2 regions of the Marinomonas sp. G8-14 genome follow, and region 2 is predicted to be linked to the other one. Evidence: riboswitches for the same ligand, from Rfam matches in the RefSeq annotation. Region 2 holds a riboswitch; the other holds the start of a gene.

Region 1 (3,420 bases), 990 kb from region 2:
CTTTGGTTACGCGAGCCACTTGCTCCACACTGACGCCTTTTTTCATCAGTTTTAGTAATCTATCAGAGGCCACTTCAAGACCACCGCTTACGGCAATACAGCCAGAATCCGCTAACAACTGGCAGCGCTCTGGTGTAAAGGTTTTTTCAAAGCGAATATTGCCCCACCAACTGATCACCACGCCCCGTTCGATTAGGCGTCTTGCTAAGGCAAACAGCGCTTTTGGTGGTGCGGCTTCATCGACAAAGTGAAACCCCGTCTGTCCGGTTTCTTCGATTAATTCTTCAATGCGATCCACCAGAATATCGGCACCCGCTGCGTCGTAACGGTCGATGTAATCCAGTGTCACATCACAGAAACTGCATTTGCGCCAGTAACAGCCGTGGGCGATGGTTAGCTTATTCCAGCGGCCATCGCTCCAGATGCGATGCATAGGGTTGAGCATTTCACACAAGGACAAGTATTCGGTTAACGGCAAACCATCGTAAATTGGCGTGCCAACATCGGTTTGCGGAATGTCGTGCAACTCGGCGTTTTCATTGTAGTGAACGAATGGTTCGCCATCTTCGTCTTCAGCGAGGAAGTAAGTACGCACTAACTCGTCTATCTCACGCTTGCCGTCAAAGAATTCCAATAGTGTCATAAATGGGCGTTCGCCATCATCTAGGCAGATGAAATCGACAAACTCGAACACACGAGGATCTTTCAGTGCGCGTAGCTCAGTATTAATAAAACCACCACCCAATACTATAGGTAGGTCAGGATTAATGGCTTTACAGGTTTGCGCGATACGTAGAGCGCCTAACATATTGCCGGGAAATGGCACGGTTAACGCCACCACACTAGGCTGAGTTTCTTCCAAATACTGCTCGACTAATTGCTCTAAAATTTCAGAGCTAAAGCTTGGCTCGCCCATCAGGGTATTGTAGAGATCATCAAAACTTGGGTTAGCCGCTGCCAAACGCTCGCCATAACGGCTGACTTCAAAATACGGGTCAACGCCTTGTGTGATCACCGCCGACAAATCATTGATAAACAAAGTGGCTAAATACTTGGCTTTGTCTTGCACACCAAGCTGACCAAAAGCGGTTTTGAGAATATCGCCTGACACTTCTTCCATCTGCGCAATGGCGTCAAACGCTGGGCCTTCTGGCAAAAAACGCCGCGAAACAATACGCAGCGCAAGACTGGAATCCTTGCCTTGTAAAAAGCGAATAACCGGTTCGACACACAGACGATAACGGTCAAATTCGGCTAAGAAACAAAACACCGCGTCGGGCAGTTCATCGTCTTCAAAGGATTCGAAGTTGTCTTCCACATGCTGACGAATAATATCCAGCGCCGGTGCTGTCATCATTTCAAGGAACAGCTCAATGGCCGGATCGCGCTGTACCGCCTCATAGCCCCGAGAGCGCAAAAAGCCAGTCAGATACGCCGTTGCGGGATACGGTGTATTCAGTTGCGTCATGGGTGGGGTCATCAGAAGAACGGTCATAGCCTGCCTTTAAAGTAAAACCTAATCGGAATAGGCAGATTCTAGCATTTAACGCTTTTAAAGGGGCCAGGTCCCTTAAAATATAATGTCTTTAATCTGTGCGTGAAGTGCATTCATTTAGCGTTATCTTCGCTCTGTGTTAGAGTACGCGCCGTTACAGGTTGTGGACCTCTGTGTCCGCAATAATAGGGAAGTCAGTGCAATTCTGACGCTGCCCCCGCAACGGTAAAAAAGTCAAACTCTGCCAATACGCCACTGTGGTTTGCCATGGGAAGGCGGCAAAGCCTGCATTCGCAACTTTTGAGTCCGGAGACCTGCCTGTAGCTGGGGGTTCTGCGCAAGCGTGAACCAAATGTCATCACTGTGCGGGCGTGCTCAGTGCAACAGTAGATCTTATTTATGAAAACTCAATTTACTCCTGCGTTCACGAGAACCCTCGTGGCGTGTAGTGTCATGTCCGTCGTTTCGGCTCAGGCAGAGACAACATCGGATTCATCGTCAACCTTATCGCCTTTGGTCGTCACGGCAACATCAACACCAGTGAGCACTGCCGATTCGCTTTTTTCTGTCACCGTCATCGACGCAGAAGAAGTGAACGCCCAGCAAGCGCAACAAATAACCGAGTTACTGGCCGCTCAGCCCGGCGTCGACGTCAGTTCAAATGGTGGTTACGGAAAAACCACCAGTGTCTACATGCGTGGCGCGGGGGCTGAATCGACTAAGTTTTTGTTAGACGGTATTCCGCTGTATTCCGCAACGTCGGGTGGGGCGCCTTTTGAAAACATTCCAGCTTCTTTGATTGATCGCCTAGAAATGGTTCGTGGGCCGAAAGCCACGCTCTACGGTGCGGACGCGGTGGGTGGCGTGATTCAGATGTTTTTACCCGAAGCGGGAGACGAGCCTGAAGCGAATCTCGCCATCGGTGCGGGGTCGTTTAATACCAAAACAACAGAGCTAACCTTAGCGGCCTCCCGTGATAATACTCAGTACCTCTTGTCGGCTGGAATCTTTGAGACCGACGGTGACATAGTCAAAAAAGGGGAAGAGGCTCAAGGCTATCGCAATGAAAATATATTACTCAATGTTGGGCACCAATTTGATAGCGGTGCACGTATCAGCAGCTTGGTAATGAACAGCGCAGGACGCAATCATTATGTGGGTGACGAAAGTGATTACCAGGTGCAAGTGATCGGTCTGGGGGCCAGCTTTCCGGTGACGGACAATTGGGAGACAGAGTTCAAAGTTTCTCAGGCCCGCAACGATAGAACCACGGTGTCCTCTGCGGAAACCTACGCGACGACGACACAAACTGCTCGTTGGAGTAATACGGTTTGGGCAGACGATCATGAATTTGTATTGGGTGCGGAAACCTCTGAAGACAGTGTGGATGTGACGCGCTATCAAGCACCAGACCGTCGTAATGACGCGGCCTTTGCGCAGGCCTTGTTTGATTTTGGAGTGACCAGCTTACAGCTCAATCTTCGCCAAGATCATAATAGTGCCTATGGAGATTCAACAACGGGTGGCGTGGCGGCGGGTTATAAGCTCGATGCGATTCATCGACTGCGCGCCAGCTATGGCGAAGCTTTTGCCGCTCCTACGTTTAATGACTTGTATTATCCCGGTAGTGGCGATCCCACACTGGATGCCACACGCTCTAAAACAGTAGAAGTGGGAATTCGTGCCGACTATGGCGACCGATATTGGGATGTGGCGGTGTTTGACGCTTCCTATGGTGATCTCGTTATTTGGTCTAACTACACAGGGTCTTGGAAAGCCTATAATGTGGACTCTACCGCGCAGGGAATCGAGTTATCGTCTGGTTTGACGCTGGAACAATGGCGACTTGGTGCCGCGTTTACTTGGTTGGACGCCAAGGACGATGAGACGGGTTTTCAACTGCCTAAGCGTGCTCAGCGTAGTGC
Region 2 (3,420 bases):
CCCAACAGCTAGGCGTAGCACAGCCGGCGGTCAGCATGGCCATCAAAAAGCTAGAAGCGGATTTGGACTTAACCTTAATTCATCGAGCAGATCGAAATATCGGACTCACCGACGAAGGCAAAAAACTGCTGATTCATGCTGAAAAAATCATTCAAGCCACAGACGATGCCTTGTTAGAAATGAGTGAGCTAAAAGGGTTGAGCCAAGGTGAGGTTCGTGTGGGCATTCCCAGCATGCTGGGGCTCTTATTACTTTCCACCGATTCTGATGGCATTTCGCCATAAATACCCCACTATTACCTTAAGAGTCATCGAAGGGGGAACTTGGCAATTGCAAAAAATGCTCGAAAGTGGCGAATTGGACCTGAGCGTTATCGTTGCTGAAACACTTCCCGATAGTCTACAAACTCAAGCCCTCATTCGAGAAGAAATGCTGGTGACTGTGGCGACCGATCACCCTTTTAGCCAGCTAACGAAAATTTCCCCTGAAGCATTTTTCGAAGAAGAATTAGTCATGTTCAAAGAAGGGTATTTTCATCGGCGCATTGTCGATAAGCTGGCCAAAGCCTGTAACAGGACACCTAAGATTGGTTTCGAAACCAACTTAATTCCGCTTATCAAATCCATCACTCAACAAGGTTTTGGTATTTCTACCCTACTCGCCATGGTTATCGAAGAAGACGATGAACTGATCACTCGTTCTTTTGATCCACCAATCTGGCTAGATCTAGGTATTGCTTGGCGCAAAGACAGTTATCTATCAAAAGCCAATCGTGCTTTCCTAGAGTTTGTTAGTGAACATGGTCGATATAAACGCAAAACATAAAAAATGCCCACTCTGCTTACGGTATTATCAGTGAACAGAGTAGGCATTTAGAACTACGCTTTCTAACTAGTTAAATAAACGCGCTTCAAACAAAGACGAGTTCTTAAAGCGATGCAGGCTTTTCGCACCCGCTAATACAGCAAGATCTAAAACAGGTTCAATCAGCACAACGCTTAAATACGCAATACCAAAGGTCGCCACGGCCGCGGTGTTCTCGGCACCGAAACCTTGTCCATAAAACGCCCAAAAAGCCACCCAAGCGACAATACCGCCTTGGTAAGTTAGGGACAGTTTCAATGCTTGTTTATAGCTAATATCGACATAAGCCGTATTCTCAGCAATGGTTCGGCGCGCAACGGCCGACATAGCAAACAGAGGTAATAACAAGGTTGTGACATTCATGCCGTATTGAGGTAGATCAAATTGGGCAAAGAAAACACCTTGCGTTAATAAGCCTAACATCAAACCAATAGAAGCAGCCGCAGGACCAAAGATAAGAAACAGCGTTGAGCCTAAGATAAGATGCACTTCCGATACACCAACCGCGTGATGAGGAAAGAGTTCAAAGAAGGCAAAGACAAGCAGTGTGGTTAATGCGCTGCGACCGATCAAAGACATGAGACCCTCTTTTTTGATCATCTCAATAGATGCTTTCGCAGAAAAGCCAAACGCCGCCAAAGCGGTAGCATAACTCAAAACAATTTTTGCGCCATCAACGACGCCAGGTTCAATATGCACTATGTGCCTCCAAAATATGCTTCATACTCACCCGTATGATTCAAATTGATGGTTTTTCTGCTTAGAAAAACCGGATTAATGAAGGCCGGTCTCCGGACTGATAAGTGTTTGGAAGAGCTGTATTTCGAAGACTCTCATTCCTTCCCGTCTATAAAGACAGTGGAAGTAAGAAGAAACACACCACTTATTTACCGTTGCGGGGGCAGTACAGGGATTGCTTACAAGAATTAAACGCACCTGTTTCCCGTTTCACCCTTTAGGGCACCTTCACAAGAACTGATTATCACGGCTTTACAGCGTGCTATCAGAATCTCGAAGCCTACGTTTTAACAAGCTTTTACGCAACAGACAGGCGATAAATAAAAGTAGATAAAAAAATACCTTTCATCCAAAGAAGAAAGGTATTCATAGTAAACAGCGACATTAAAAAATATTAAGAAGGTCGTCGACCCGATAAGGAGCTACGCGCATTCATTCTTGATTCAATATGTTTAAGGAGAGAAGTGCGATGGAAAATAGTCCCGCCGACAATACCAATAACACTGCCAATAGAAATATCCACTAATCTATGCAGCAACAACACATCTGTGCTCATATTCGCACTGGTAAACTCCGCCATAATCACGGTCAATGGTGTAACAAAAATAACAGCCGCACCGTAGTTCTTCACAATCAACAATTCCACTAAGAATTGGAAAAGAATCATACTAAGGGCCAATACCCAATAATTTGGCTGCAGAGAGAACAAACACCAAGCGACCCCCATACCAATTGCGGTTCCAACAATACGATGAACATTTCGGTGCCAAATCATACGATAAGTCGCGCCTTGTAAAATGGCGGCGCAGGAAATCGGCACCCAAAGAGCATTAGGTAATGCTAACCATAGAGCGAACAAATAAGAAAAAGCGATAAAAAAAGCCACTAACGCCCCTTCTAAGATAATCGCATTAACCTGAGGATCGGTTTCGACTGTTGTTGCTGGCAAATCATTCGCGCCAGTCATTAAGCTATAAACAAAGGCTAAAGCACAGGATAAGATCCCACCTAAAGCCACCATGCCAATATTCGATGCCCATTTACCTAAGTCAAAAGGCAGGTAAATTGCTAAAGCAGAAACGAGAATAAAGAAAAAACTACCCGGAGGCGGCAAACGGTAATAACGCGTAATAACAATTGCGCCGAAGGACAACAACCCAAGAGCTAAAGCCGCTAAATATGGATTAAAGCTAGAAAGCGATCCAATGGTAAAGCAGACCATAAAGCCAAATGAACACATGGCCAGCGTCACCATACGATGCGCTGTTCGCGTTTTAGGCAAGTACAAAATAACCATTGTCCCTAGGCTTGATAGCGTTGCTATCGCAAACTGATCTGTGGCCGCGCCTATCAATGCTGGGATACCAACGCATAGGGCAGCAAGCACAGCCAAATGCCAAGGGCGTTTAATGTCACTCCACGAGAAAAGGTCTCTTAACTGAATCAATAAGGCTTTTATCAAGTAGATACTCCGTAAAAATCTGTTTAATAGATAAACATTTTACCATCATTCCTGACTATCAATAATGAAAAAAACACACAAAACAGCAAGGTTACTCACCACTTAACAGGATAAATATTGTTTCGAAACTAAAAAAAGTGCGCTTGCGAACAAAACTATAAATTTTTTTATATTTTCACATAAAAAAACATTATAGTGTCTTTCATAATATTTTGTTGCTCGATGTTGTTACTACCAATTTTCTGAAGGACACAGATTATGAACCTCATTCGCACGCTCTTATCTTTTTTAATGAAGGACAAAATTGTTGCTTCAACTAACTTTAACCGCTGGTTAGTTCCCCCGCTTCTATTGCC

The links. Region 2 has a riboswitch for cobalamin ahead of AC0L6V_RS00330 (energy-coupling factor ABC transporter permease). Riboswitches for the same ligand answer to the same signal wherever they lie in the genome.
Region 1: another riboswitch for cobalamin. It lies ahead of AC0L6V_RS18630 (TonB-dependent receptor domain-containing protein); the one in region 2 lies ahead of AC0L6V_RS00330 (energy-coupling factor ABC transporter permease).

What each region holds. Positions count from the first base shown of each region.
Region 1 covers NZ_CM147891.1:3,664,528-3,667,947, forward strand. The annotation lists gene AC0L6V_RS18625 (B12-binding domain-containing radical SAM protein) at 1-1,495, opposite strand, end outside; cobalamin riboswitch at 1,637-1,831, shown strand; gene AC0L6V_RS18630 (TonB-dependent receptor domain-containing protein) at 1,949-3,420, shown strand, end outside.
Region 2 covers NZ_CM147891.1:65,963-69,382, reverse strand. The annotation lists partial or broken gene AC0L6V_RS00335 (LysR family transcriptional regulator) at 1-825, shown strand, start outside; gene AC0L6V_RS00330 (energy-coupling factor ABC transporter permease) at 892-1,563, opposite strand; cobalamin riboswitch at 1,630-1,847, opposite strand; gene AC0L6V_RS00325 (FUSC family protein) at 1,997-3,064, opposite strand.